3 regions of the Paenibacillus sp. FSL R5-0378 genome follow, and region 1 is predicted to be linked to each of the others. Evidence: riboswitches for the same ligand, from Rfam matches in the RefSeq annotation. Region 1 holds a riboswitch; each other region holds the start of a gene.
The links. Region 1 has a riboswitch for ZMP and ZTP ahead of MKY74_RS16875 (bifunctional 5,10-methylenetetrahydrofolate dehydrogenase/5,10-methenyltetrahydrofolate cyclohydrolase). Riboswitches for the same ligand answer to the same signal wherever they lie in the genome.
Positions count from the first base shown of each region.

Region 2: another riboswitch for ZMP and ZTP. It lies ahead of MKY74_RS21440 (NIPSNAP family protein); the one in region 1 lies ahead of MKY74_RS16875 (bifunctional 5,10-methylenetetrahydrofolate dehydrogenase/5,10-methenyltetrahydrofolate cyclohydrolase).
Region 3: another riboswitch for ZMP and ZTP. It lies ahead of rpiB (ribose 5-phosphate isomerase B); the one in region 1 lies ahead of MKY74_RS16875 (bifunctional 5,10-methylenetetrahydrofolate dehydrogenase/5,10-methenyltetrahydrofolate cyclohydrolase).

Region 1 covers NZ_JBBPAY010000001.1:3,599,013-3,603,518, reverse strand. The annotation lists gene MKY74_RS16890 (hypothetical protein) at 1-565, opposite strand, end outside; gene MKY74_RS16885 (SDR family NAD(P)-dependent oxidoreductase) at 771-1,538, opposite strand; gene MKY74_RS16880 (TetR/AcrR family transcriptional regulator) at 1,812-2,420, shown strand; ZMP/ZTP riboswitch at 2,482-2,565, shown strand; gene MKY74_RS16875 (bifunctional 5,10-methylenetetrahydrofolate dehydrogenase/5,10-methenyltetrahydrofolate cyclohydrolase) at 2,633-3,478, shown strand; gene MKY74_RS16870 (ABC transporter permease) at 3,689-4,506, opposite strand, start outside.
Region 2 covers NZ_JBBPAY010000001.1:4,628,311-4,632,816, forward strand. The annotation lists gene MKY74_RS21425 (YolD-like family protein) at 1-234, opposite strand, end outside; gene MKY74_RS21430 (hypothetical protein) at 505-654, shown strand; gene MKY74_RS21435 (GNAT family N-acetyltransferase) at 758-1,189, opposite strand; gene MKY74_RS21440 (NIPSNAP family protein) at 1,321-1,647, opposite strand; ZMP/ZTP riboswitch at 1,768-1,848, opposite strand; gene MKY74_RS21445 (TetR/AcrR family transcriptional regulator C-terminal domain-containing protein) at 1,919-2,107, opposite strand; gene MKY74_RS21450 (hypothetical protein) at 2,123-2,344, opposite strand; gene MKY74_RS21455 (DUF4871 domain-containing protein) at 2,403-2,843, opposite strand; gene MKY74_RS21460 (NUDIX hydrolase) at 3,076-3,588, opposite strand; gene MKY74_RS21465 (fumarylacetoacetate hydrolase family protein) at 3,915-4,506, opposite strand, start outside.
Region 3 covers NZ_JBBPAY010000001.1:1,313,698-1,318,203, forward strand. The annotation lists gene MKY74_RS05805 (L-threonylcarbamoyladenylate synthase) at 1-546, shown strand, start outside; gene MKY74_RS05810 (manganese efflux pump MntP) at 633-1,193, shown strand; gene MKY74_RS05815 (low molecular weight protein arginine phosphatase) at 1,233-1,820, shown strand; ZMP/ZTP riboswitch at 1,930-2,011, shown strand; gene rpiB (ribose 5-phosphate isomerase B) at 2,159-2,614, shown strand; gene MKY74_RS05825 (TIGR01440 family protein) at 2,636-3,250, shown strand; gene glyA (serine hydroxymethyltransferase) at 3,313-4,506, shown strand, end outside.

The DNA of each region.
Region 1 (4,506 bases):
TCACCTGCTTCTTTAATGTTTGGACTTGGGCCAACGTATCCTTCACCGCCTTGGCTTTGGCCGAGGCTTCCTTCTTGGCGGCAGCGAGCGCATCCTTACGGCTCTTGATTTCCGCACGAGCCGCACTGGCCGAGGCCTTGATCTGGTTGCGCTTCAGATCGTACTGAAGCGCGGCCTTCTGGTCCTTGCGTTTTCTCGCATCCGCCGCCTTCTTCCCAAGGTCTGTATATTCATTGAGCAGCGGCTGATATTTCTTCTGAGCCTGATCGGCTTCGGATTTCAGCTTATCGATCTTGGCCTTGTCGATCCCCTGCACCTTCGCATTGACAGACTTTAACCGGTCATCATTCTGTTTCCGGAGCACTTGAATCTGTTGCTTCTTCAGCTTGTTGGCCTCATCCAGAGCCTTATAGCTGTCATGAAGCACGCCTATACTCTGCAAAGCGGCGTCCCAGGCACTGTCCGATGCGGCGTCCGCCTTGGCCGGACCCAGCAAGAACAACGCGACCGAACAGCATAAAACCGTCAACAAGCTGTTTTTCCATAAAACTTTTACATACGACATCTTCATCTCTCCCCCAAATCATCAAAATTCATCATAAATGGACAAAAAAAGCACCCCGCAAGTAAGGCATGACGCCTTTCCTGCAGGGTGCTTCTCCCGCTTCCATTAACTATGTTGAACCCACTATATCGCTATTTCTCACAGTTGTCAATAAATTCCTGGAACATTTGTTCCTCTTTTTCTTGGCCGAATCCGGTTGTCGTGATTACTGACCGACCATTCCGCCGTCTACCGTGTACAGGGAACCTGTAACGAATGAAGCTTCATCGGAGAGGAGGAAGTTCATTACCGCCGCTACTTCCTGCGGCTCGCCGTAACGGCCCATCGGTGTGGCCGCTTCATTGGCGGCTTTGTACGCTTCCGCATTGCCGGAGTTCGCCTCAATCTGCCGCATCATCCGGGTGTTGATCGTTCCCGGCAGAACCGCATTAACCCGGATGCCCAGCGAAGCCAGCTCGTTGGCAGCAACGCGCGTCAAGCCGATCACGGCATGCTTGGACATAATGTATGGGGCCACTCCTGGCGCGCCCATCAGGCCTGCAAGCGAAGACGTATTCAATATTGCGCCGGAATTCTGCTTTTTCATAACTGGAATAACGTAATGCAGCCCCAGGAACACCCCACGGACGTTGACGTTATATACCAGATCAAGCGCTTCCACGGATTGCTCTTCGATCAGCCCGGTAGGGCCCTCAATCCCTGCATTGTTCGCAAAGTAATCGATGGTGCCGAATTTTTCAACCGCACGGTTCACATAGTTCTGCACATCCTGCTCTTTGGATACGTCGGCAGCGATCGCCAGTGAATTGGTATCGTTCAGGCCAAGCTCCTCGACGACGCTCTTGACCGCATCTTCCTTCAAATCGACCAGGACGAGGTTCAGCTTGCGCTCGGCCAAACGCCGTGCCAGCTCTTTCCCGATTCCGCCGGCGGCGCCGGTAATGACTGCAGTTTTCGTTTGTGTTTGACTCATGACTGAATCGCTTCCTTTTCAACAAAGTTTATAAAATGATTTATAGGCTTTATAGCTCATGTCTGCTACATGTATAGGTTACACCTTTATTAATTGTTTACACAATAATCATATTTCGAAATAATGTCATCTATCCAACAGATTGCCGCCGTATGTCACCGAACCATGACAATCTTGAACATTTACCTTCTCTTTGTTGATGATTTTCTGCGTTTTGGCGGCATCCCAACTTACGTTATAATAGGAGAAACGACAAGCTGGAGGCAGATGCATTTGACAGATGAACACGTTCTTGACCGCAGAGCCAGAAGAACCCGGCAGGCGCTCAAATCCGCTCTCGTTTCCTTAATTCTCGATAAAGGCTTCGATTCGGTGACTATTATGGACATCGCGGCCCGTGCAGACTATAACCGGGGTACCTTTTACAAGCATTTCGTCAGCAAGGAAGACCTGCTCAAGGAAATCCACGACGAGTTTCTGCAGGGCATCGCCGAACTGCTCGTCAAGCCGTATGAGGGCCTTGAGCGAATTGAAGCCTCGATGACCTACCCCTCAGGGCTGCGCTTGTTTGAACATATCGAACAGCATAAAGATGTGTTCCTGGCCTTATCGCGAGTCGAACGCGGAAAGCTGGCGATGGACATGTACGATAGGCTCAGGGAGTCGATGCGGAAGGACATGCATATCGAAATGGAACCGACCGAGCCGCCGATCGACTACGAAATCATGCTGAGCTACCGGATGTCGGCCACGGTGGGGGTCATTATGCACTGGGCAGAGGTTGATTTTAAATACACGGCGTCTTATATGGCGCAGCAGCTGATGGTGCTGGTTGAGACAAAAATGGATTACATCGTGTTTAAAAGAAACGGCGGCACATAAGCATCATTCTCAAAACTCCCCATTGTGCCCATAAGCACAATAAGGTATCATTCTACATAGATGGACTGTGTGCGACTGGCGGAAACATGGGATGAACCATGAGGGAGCACATGGATATAAACAGCCGTACGCCTGGGCAGAGGTAAGGGGAATTTCCCCTTGCCTCTTTATGTTTTTCTGGACCTTACCATGATTTAAAGGAGATGCAGACAATGACAGAACAAACGCTGATTTTGGACGGAGCGCGCGTGGCGCAGGACATTAAGGACGGCTTGGTTAGCAGGGTGAAACGGCTGTCCGAGCAAGGGATTACCCCCTGCCTGGCGACCATTTTGGTAGGCGACGACCCGGCATCGGCCACATACGTGCGCATGAAAGGCAATGCCTGCAGACGGCTCGGGATGGAATCGTTAAAAATCACACTGGATGCGGGGACGACGACCGAGGAGCTTATCCGGGAAATTCAGAAGCTTAACACCGACCCGAACGTTCACGGAATTCTGCTGCAGCATCCGGTCCCCCATCAAATTGATGAAAGAGCCGCATTCGACGCGATCGCCATTGAAAAAGACGTCGACGGTGTCACCACGCTGGGATTTGCGCAGAATGCTTTCGGCTTTGCCGCCTATCCTTCCTGTACCCCGGCGGCCATCATCACCATCCTGGATTACTACCGGATTCCTGTAGAAGGCAAGCACGCTGTTGTTGTCGGCCGCAGCCCGATTCTCGGCAAGCCCGTCTCGCTGATGCTGCTGAACCGCAATGCCACGGTCACGATCTGCCATTCGAGAACGAAAGGCCTTGGTGATATCGTGTCCCAGGCAGAGATCGTTGTTGCCGCAGTAGGCAAACCGAAATTCATTCAGGGAGACTGGATTCAGGACGGCGCCGTCATTCTGGACGCAGGCTACAATGAAGGCAATGTCGGGGACGTTGATTATGAGGCATGTCTTGAAAAAGCGAGCGCCATTACACCCGTCCCTGCGGGCGTCGGACCAGTAACCATCGCCATGCTGCTGAAGCACACGGTGGATGCGGCGGAAAAACAGCTGGGATAAACCAGCCATCGGTATGGCCCGGTTTTCCAAGGGACACTTAAAGAGCCGTGTTTCGGCAGCACAAATACGCCGGTAACGGCTTCAAAAAATGGCAAGAGGGCATTCCGCCGAACATCATTCGGTGAAATGCCCTTTTTTCTACCCAAGATGTAATGTTCTTGAGTCGGTTGATATCCGGTTCAAATAAATCCGTCGGTCACAAATAGCGGCCTATTCGTACCGCAGCGCCTCGATCGGATCCAGCTTCGCGGCCTGTCTGGCCGGGAATACGCCGAACACGATGCCGATGCAGGCTGAGAACCCGACGGCAAGCAGCACGGAGTTCATGGACACCGCGGTGGTCACGTCCATCAGCTTGCCGACGAACTTGGAGCCGCCGAAGCCAAGGATGACGCCGATCACACCGCCCAGGATAGCCAAGGTGACCGATTCAAACAGAAACTGCGATAGAATCGTCCCTTCCTTGGCCCCGATCGCCTTCCGGATACCGATCTCCCGCGTCCGTTCGGTAACGGACACCAGCATGATGTTCATGATGCCGATTCCGCCGACGAGCAGGGATATCGCCGCCACGCCGCCTAGAAAGAGGGTCAGCGTTTTGGTGACACTTTCGGCGGAGGACATGACATCCTCCTGGCTTTGAACCCTGAAATCATCGTCGGCCCCGCCAAGTTTATGGCTTTGGCGCATCGTATACTGGATCAGCGCCATGGTGCTGTTGATCACGTCGGTAGATTTGGCTTCGACTAAAATTTGCCGGACACTGCTCCGGGAGCTCCCGGTCTGAAACCGGGACTGAATCGTCGTGATCGGCGCGATGACGGTGTCGTCCTGGTCAACCGTACCCGAAGAACCCTTAGCTTTGAGCACACCGATGACCCGAAACGGGATGTTGTTGATTTTGATCATGCTGCCGACCGCATCGAAACCCGCTTCACCAAACAGCGTTTCCGCCGTCGTTGCGCCAAGGACCACGACCTTTGCCCGGTCATTGACTTCATCCTCGGTAAAGAAACGTCCGATGTCCG
Region 2 (4,506 bases), 1.0 Mb from region 1:
AATTTCCATGATATCCATAAAAGGGACCTTGGTAATAACTCCATCCTTTTTGATGTGTACTTTTCCAGTCCGAGAGTCCATTTGATCTATTTGACCCCTTACTGGCTCATCCCAACCCCACACAGTAAGTAGAATTTCTGACCCTTCTTGATAAGCCTCTGTAAGCTGATTGCCTATCTCCTCTAATACAAATTCATCCCTTGTCGGTCTCTTGGGAGCTTTTGATTTGATCATCGGTCTCTCCTCCTCGTTGTAAAGTTCGCAGTCCGCATAAGAGCGCTCCAATACATTAATAACTAGTATAATTTTACATTACAAAGTTACTTAAGAACAGCGTTACGCAAATCTACAATATTACTGATATAACAAAGCCCAATAATAAAAAAGCACTTGGGTCGAAAATGCCACGATATTTGAGAAAGCAAAAAAGACGACTTGGAGTTGTCGGGACCTTTTCGGGCCTTGGGATATATTGCGTTAATCCGGCAGAGGCCCACAGAAGCGTTGGCACATTTCGAGAGAGGCATCGCCATCTGCCAAACGTATCCGGGAACGTGGTTCCTCGCGCGAGGAGTCGAGGGGCTTGCAAGCGCGTTGTGCGGGCTGGGAGTATACCAGGCGGCCGCTACGCTGATCGGAGTCCCCGAGAAATGACGAGCCGATCTTGGCTCATTATCGGTAAAACAAAAAAAGCCGCTGCCATGCGGCTTTTAAGCGTATATGTTCTTGTCGTCTTACAGCTGAGCTTTTGTTATTATTATAATTTAAGTAATAAAACCTTCTTCTCATAGGTGTCTAAACACCATTGAAACTTCTTTAGGATATGATTGTTAATTGGTTTGCCCTCATAGTCAAATTCTTTAAAACCAAATTTTTGATAAAAATGCTTTAACTCTTCAAACGGTAGACAATACACTTCTTTTAAATTATTTTTTTTAGTTTCCTTTACCAAGTAATCAACTAACTCATTTGCAAGCGATAATCCTCTGAACTTATCCAATATATATATACCGCCAATTTCAGCTTCTTCTGCATTAAGATAAACAATCCTTCCAACGCCTGCAAATTCATCCTGATGTGTAACTATTGCAATTTTTTCATTTTCTAAATTACTCGGCATAAAGCCTATTTTCTGATACTGTTCATTTACCCATTGGAGTTCATTTTTAGTTGCTAATCTTATTCCCATTCCTTTTCGCCCCACTAATTATATAGATCAAGTATAACAAATGAACTAAACTGCCCGTTAGCGTAATAAAGCTGCCGATTAGCACCGGCAACTCTTCCTGTTCGTTTATTCGGCTATCGTTTTCCGTTAGTTCAATTTCCCAATCTGAAAAATTCAGCTTGATTCATAAAATATTCATCAATTTTTTCGACGATGAGCCCTCCGTTTTCTTCCGAATTGCGTTTTACTTGAATCCATTCGATGTCTTTCTTGAACTGCTCCCATAGCCTTTGACGCTGCGCCATATCCTCATATTCCATCACGTAATATATTTTATTTTGGCCCGTTGCATCTATCCAGAAATTCACGACCTTCATTCCCAGCCTTGTGAAAATTCTAAACGTATGCTCCTTAAATCTGTCCTGAATGGCATCCATTCGACCTTCGTAAATCGTATAGATTCGCAACTCATATAGCATGTTATTTCCTCCCTGAATGAATCTGATTGGTAATCCAGCACACATCTGTTTCGACTTTTTAAAAATCAGATCGAGCCATTCTCTCTGGACCATCCTGTTTAACCAGGGAGACCTAACCCTTACGTCTGCCTAGGCGTACGGCATATGACAATTTGTGCTCCCTCGTGGGTCTCTACGTTTACGCCAGTCACACATACCAAATGTTTACTTCAATGAAATCATGGGGAATGTAACCAAGTTCTTCTCATCAGTCGGGAATGTTAGCAAGTTATCAGTTTGATGGTTGATTTTCGTTTTGTACGGTGCGTTTTCCATAAGCGCAAAGAAAGACGCGTACGCCTTCAGTGATGATACGTTTGGTTTGTTCCTCCTCTAATGTCCCGTTTTTTCTCGGTTGATCAAATACCAATAAAAACGTTAAGGCAGCGAAATGCTTTGTAGCTATTACAGGATCTGGCACATCGAGCAGTCCGGTTTATCCAAACTCGGTAAACCTCCTGGTAATCCCCTCTTCCGTTGCGTTATCCAGCTTTTCTAAAAACGTGGCTGGCAGATTGGCGGCTTCCATTGTAACCAGACGGATCAGAGCGCTGTAATCGGACGAACCGTTCGCAGAAGCTACGAATTGTTCGCAGAAAAAGATGAGCGCCTGCTCCAGATCCTGGAATTCCCGGAGGTAGTCTGATATCCCTTGCAAAATCGCCTTGGTGAAAAGGCGGTTTATTGAAGCTAACGTTTCCCGTTAGTTTCAATAATCATTTGACTTCGACATTAATACTGCCGAACAACTTCTCATCAATATAAGCGTTAAGCTGCCAAATGCCAGGTTTCGGTAGCCTCATTGAGGATGGTAAATGTGCATCTGCACCGTTATTTGGACCGAACAAGGATGTAGGAATATCAGCAGTAAACGGATTTATCTTCTCACCGGATTTTATATTCATGGCATCGACTTTAAATTCCCCGTCCAAATCAGCTTTACTTCCCCATAAGTGCCACATATGTTTATTAGCCTGATTCGCCACGAAATTCGGTCCCAAGATACCGATTTTCCCTTCTATGCCTTGCATTTCGATTCCTTCACTTACAAACTTTGGGCTGACTTCTGCATCTTTTTCGGAAGTATTTGAACAACCAAATAAAATCAGCAATCCAACGATTAATATGCTAGTACAAAGAAATTTTACAATAATCACTCCTCTCAGCTCATTACATTATAACGACCATATTCCCTATAAAATTCCAACCGTATTGATGTAATCTGCCCAATATCTTAATGTGCCCGCTCCTACGCGGCTATTAAGCGTCTATGTTCCTGTCGCTTACATAATAAACAGCAACCCCCTACTCCCCGTTATCCTGCCCGTTAGTTGAGGAAAAAGCAGCCAGTTTTTAGGTCGACTGCCCTCAATTATCTTCATTGAGCTATCATTTCCCGTTAGCTTGCTTCACTTCAGGTTGTACACCGTGAGGGTCTAAGCGAGAAATCCGTTGAAACGGCTTTGTCTTCCAAAATTCATACGGTACGAACCCCTTACTCCGAATTGCATCTAATGATCGTGACTTCATATGAGGACGAGTAATGTACTGTTCTATGTTGCTCACCGTCAGCCTTACAAACATAGCTTCCATTATCTCTTCGGGCTGAATTTTTAATTGTCCATCAATGAGTTCTGCTTTAAATACCACCGATAATAGATTGCTTGTTTCCTTGTAATAAACTCCCGTTACACCAATGGGACGTATCAGAATTCCAGTCTCTTCAAGGACTTCACGAGTAATTGCATCATCAAGTGATTCACCTTCTTCTACATTTCCACCAGGGAATTCCCACGTATCCGAGCGCCAATGAGTCTTTACTAACAGAACTTCACCTTTATTATTCTCAATGAGTGCCGACACTGAAATCTGATGTTTTGGCGGCAAATATGCATCTACCAAAGAAATCCCCCCATTCAGAAGCTATCCTCAATCAGCATATAACATGAAATTAACTTCATTTTCCACAATACCATATATTGGATGTCGCGATACTATACTGCCCGTTATTTGAAAAAAAGCATCCGGCCAAAAAGCCGGCTGCCTTAAATGTCTTCATTCAGCTATCGTTCCCCGGTAGCTTAACTTTTTAAAGAAACTATTACTGTTCAAGTCCTACAAAATTGCATCGCCAATCAGAAACCCATGCGGGAAAATACCCTAATCGATGAGCTACTCTCTGTGAGGCAATGTTACTGGCGATTACATCATAACTTGGTTTCTCGCGCTTATTCGGATATCATGCGGTTCGTGAGGCTTCCCAGCTTCTCGATATTAATCGTGACGATGTCGCTGGCCTTTAAGTAGACCTGATTCTCCGGCGGTTTGCCGAGCACGACGCCTTCCGGCGTCCCGGTCAAAATAATGTCGCCGGGCACGAGCGTCATATGGTGCGAAATGTAGCTGACGATTTCGTCGCAGCGGAAAATCATGTCCGACGTGTTGGAATGCTGACGCACTTCGCCGTTTACTATGCACTTGATGTCTAGTGCGTTCGGATCGCCGACCTCGTCCGCGGTAACGAGGTACGGCCCGAGCGGCGAAAATTTGTCGCACGACTTCCCAAGCAGCCACTGCTGAGTGCGCATCTGCAGGTCACGCGCGGACATATCGTTGGCGGCGCAGTAGCCGAATACGTAGTCCAGCGCCTCTTCCTTGGCGACATATTTGGCCGTCTTGCCAATCACGATGACAAGCTCGGCTTCGTAATCAACTTTCTGCGATGTGCGCGGCAGCGGCACGTCTTCGCCGTCAGCAGCCAACGTGTTGCTGAATTTGCTGAATAGAATCGGATACTCCGGGATTGGCGCGTTCGTCTCC
Region 3 (4,506 bases), 2.3 Mb from region 1:
GGGCCGACCGGGGTCGGCCTTGAATCCACCGTCGTGCAGGTCCAGGAAGACGGCAGCGTCACCGTTCTCCGGCCCGGCGGCATTACTAGCGAGCAGCTTGCCACCGCCTCCGGGGTGACGGTGACGACCGATCCGGGAATCGAACGCTCTCCGGATGAAGAGGAGATCGTCGCACCGAAATCGCCCGGCATGAAATATACGCACTACGCTCCCAAGGGGGCGCTCACCATTGTGCAGGGCGGCACGCCGGAGCAGGTCTCCGGCTGGATCAATGAGCAGCTGAAGGCAGCGGCGGGACGCGGGGAGAGAACCGGCGTGATGGCATTCGAGGAGCACATCGGCCGCTATGCCGCGGATTGCGTGCAGTCCCTTGGCAGTCTTGCCGGACTGGAAGCGGCCGCCCACCGGCTGTACGCCGCTCTTCGCCGCATGGATGAAGAAGGCGTGACGTTTATTTTGTCGGAAGCCTGCCCGGAAGAGGGGCTGGGCGCCGCCATCATGAACCGTCTCCGCAAGGCCGCCGGCCAGCGGGTTGTGCGCTTGTGACCGCTCGCCGCACCTTTTAAGAGACATCATTTACCTCTTGTCCGCATATGGTTGTACAAGAACCTAACGGACATGGGGGAATAGGGATGTTGGAGACTTCTGCCGGTTTAGGGCAGCTGATGACAATCATGATAATGGCCGTCGCATTAGGACTGGATGCATTCTCTCTGGGCGTAGGAATCGGCATGAAAGGAATCCGGCTGCTGCATATTCTCAAGATCAGCCTGCTGATCGGCCTTTTCCATGTGTTGATGCCGCTGCTGGGAATGTTTATGGGATATTACGTCAGTTCGCTGCTTGGACAAGTTGCCGCCCTGGTTGCCGGCGGGCTGCTTGTGCTGCTGGGTGGACACATGGTCCTGAATTCCTTCAAAACAAGCGAAACGCGAATGGTGGATCACCGCTCTTTGCTGGGGATGCTGCTGTTTTCGCTCAGCGTCAGCATTGACTCCTTTTCGGTAGGCGTATCCCTGGGGATGTTTGAGAGCAACCGGATTCTGACCGTGCTGGCTTTCGGGATCTGCGGGGGCGCGATGGCCGTGCTTGGACTCCTGCTCGGCAGGAGGGTAAGCCGGAATCTCGGCGAATACGGGGAGGCCCTTGGCGGCGCGATTCTGCTGGCATTTGGCCTCGCCTTTATCTTCTGATACAATATCGGCAAAGACACTTCGGGAGGTGCTAGAGACGTGAAGCATATTTTGTTTGTCTGTACGGGTAACACGTGCCGCAGCCCGATGGCCGAAGCTCTGCTTCGCAAGCTGGCCAAGGAGCGCAGCGTTCCGCTCGAAGTCCGTTCGGCCGGTGTGGCCGCCCTTGAAGGGACACCGATCTCGCGTCATGCGGAAGCGGTGCTGCGGGACCACGAGATCGATGAGCATTTGACCGCCAAGCCGCTCAGGGCCGACACGGTGGATTGGGCGGATTTGATTTTGACACTGACCCAGGGGCATAAGCAGCATGTGATCCGGAGCTTTCCGCTCGCGGCTGATAAAATTTATACCCTGAAGGAATACACCGAAGATGACGAGAACGTGATCAAGGACCTGCAGGAGCTCGACAGCCTGTACGCCACCTGGGAAATGAAGCGGGCGCTCGGGCAGCAGCTGGAGGATGAGGAACGGGAGCGGCTGATCGAGATCCAGCAGCGGATCCCGAGCTTTGATATTTCGGACCCGTTCGGCGGGTCCCGCGACGATTACGATGTAACCGCCGCAGAAATCCGCGCCGCCATCGAGCGGCTGCTGGATAAGCTGGAGGCGTTCCGTACATTTTAAGAAACAAGCTTAAATTGGCACTTGGGCGGGAGCCTATGCCTGAAAAAATGGAGTAAATTTGCAGATTGATTTTCATCGCGTCATGCTTTATGATGAAGGTGAAAAACATCGGTTCCGGTGTAACTGGCGACAATGTGGATCCAACCACGATGGAGCACCGGAATATACGGCCGGTCGCCTGGGCAAAAGAGCAATTCTGCGGAATGATCCGCGGACTGCTCTTTTTTTCGTCTAGTGGCTGCAAATGAGTTATAATGGTACAAGAAGTCACGGGAATACCGGGGAGCGCTAGATTCGTTTCTCTGTATTGCGCGAAATTTTAGGAGGTTTTTCGAAAGATGAAAATTGCTGTTGGAACAGATCATGCGGGTATACGTTTGAAAGAAGACATCATTGCCGTGATCGAAGGAATGGGGCATCAAGTTGCGGATGTGGGATGCGGATGCACGGATTCCGTGGACTATCCCGACTATGCTCTCCCTGTGTGCGAGCTGGTTACCAAAGGCGAGGCCGACCGGGGAATCCTGATCTGTGGAACAGGCATTGGCATGAGCATTGCTGCGAACAAGGTTCCGGGCATCCGGTGCGCCTTGGTCCACGATGTGTTCTCAGCGATTGCCACAAGGGAGCACAACGACTCCAACGTGCTGGCGATGGGCGAACGCGTCATCGGTCCAGGTCTGGCCCAGGAAATCGTCAAGGCGTGGCTGGGCACGGAGTTCAGCGGCGGCGAGCGTCATGTCGGGCGCGTGAACAAGATTAAAGCGATTGAAGAGCGGTATCTGCACAATTAGGGAGGTTTTCTCATGGAAAGCATGTCAGGAGGCAGTCCATTGGAAGTTTCGCTGGGAGAACAGGTATCCCAAATTCTTCATGAGCTGGTGGAAGCCGCCGGGCTTGGCCCTGGTAAGGTACTGGTTGTCGGAACGAGCACCAGTGAGGTGGCCGGGAAACGCATCGGCACTTCCGGGGCACTCGGGGTTGCCGAGGAGCTGCTGCAGGCGATCGGCGAGGTCCGGGCCAAGTTCGGCTTCGACACGGTGTTTCAGTGCTGTGAGCATTTGAACCGGGCGCTTGTGATGGAGCGTTCCGTACTGGAGCGCCTTCGTTTAACCGAGGTCGCCGCCGTTCCTGTTCCGAAAGCGGGCGGCTCTATGGCTGCCGCTGCTTACCGTTCCATGAAGGAGCCTTGTCTGGCCGAAGCGATCGAGGCTCACGCGGGCATTGACATCGGAGAGACGATGATCGGCATGCATCTGCGGCGTGTGGCGGTACCTTTCCGCCCGACCCTGCGGTATGTGGGGCATGCGCGCGTGAATGCGGCCTACACGCGGCCCAAGCTGATCGGCGGAGAACGGGCGGTGTACCGTCTGGATGAAGAAGCCGGCAGAGCCGACCGTGACGGCGGCAGTTCAGATCTTTGCGATTAACTTGAGCGGATGATTGAAACGAACATTTTATTTTGAATTCCAATAAGGGAGGAACTATTAACATGGATCAATTGCGTAAGAAGGACCCGGCTGTACTCGAGGCCATGAATTTGGAACTGAAGCGTCAGCGTGCGAACATCGAGCTGATCGCATCGGAGAATATTGTCAGTGAAGCGGTTATGGAAGCCATGGGCTCCGTCCTCACGAACAAATACGCCGAAGGATATCCGGGCAAGCGGTACTACGGCGGCTGCGAGCGCGTCGATATCGTTGAAGATATCGCTCGTGACCGTGCGAAAGAACTGTTCGGAGCCGAGCATGCCAACGTGCAGCCGCACTCCGGCGCTCAGGCCAACATGGCCGTATACCTGGCAGCGCTAAAACCAGGGGACACCGTACTCGGGATGAACCTTGCCCATGGCGGACACCTGACGCACGGAAGCCCGGTGAACGCATCCGGTCTGCTGTACAACTTCGTCGCTTACGGGGTCCAGGAAGATACGTTCCTCATCGATTATGACGAAGTCCGCAAACTTGCGTTCAAGCATCGTCCGCGCCTGATCGTCGCCGGTGCGAGCGCCTATCCGCGTACGATTGATTTCGAAGCTCTCGCTTCGATCGCCAACGACGTGGGCGCGCTGTTCATGGTTGATATGGCTCATATTGCGGGACTGGTTGCAGCCGGGCTTCATCCGAACCCGGTGCCTCACGCCCATTTTGTCACGACGACAACGCACAAAACGCTCCGCGGACCACGCGGCGGTATGATTCTGTGCAAGCAGCCATGGGCTGCGGCCATCGACAAGGCCGTGTTCCCGGGCACGCAGGGCGGTCCGCTGATGCACGTTATCGCGTCCAAAGCCGTAGCCTTGGGCGAAGCGCTGGACCCATCGTTCAAAACGTATGCCGAAAACGTGGTGAAGAACGCCAAAGTATTGGCTGAGACGCTGATCAGCGAAGGCCTGAACATCGTATCCGGCGGCACGGATAACCACCTGATGCTGGTGGATACCCGCAGCGTAAACATTACAGGGAAAGACGCCGAGAAGGTGCTGGACTCCGTCGGTATCACCGTCAACAAAAACGCCATTCCGTTCGATCCGACCAGCCCGTTCGTCACGAGCGGAATCCGGATCGGTACGCCGGCTGCGACTTCCCGCGGCATGGATGAAGCGGCTATGGTGACAATCGGCAAGATCATCGCTATGACGCTGAAGGCGCCTGAGGAAGAAGCCGTGCTGTCCAAAGCAGCGGCG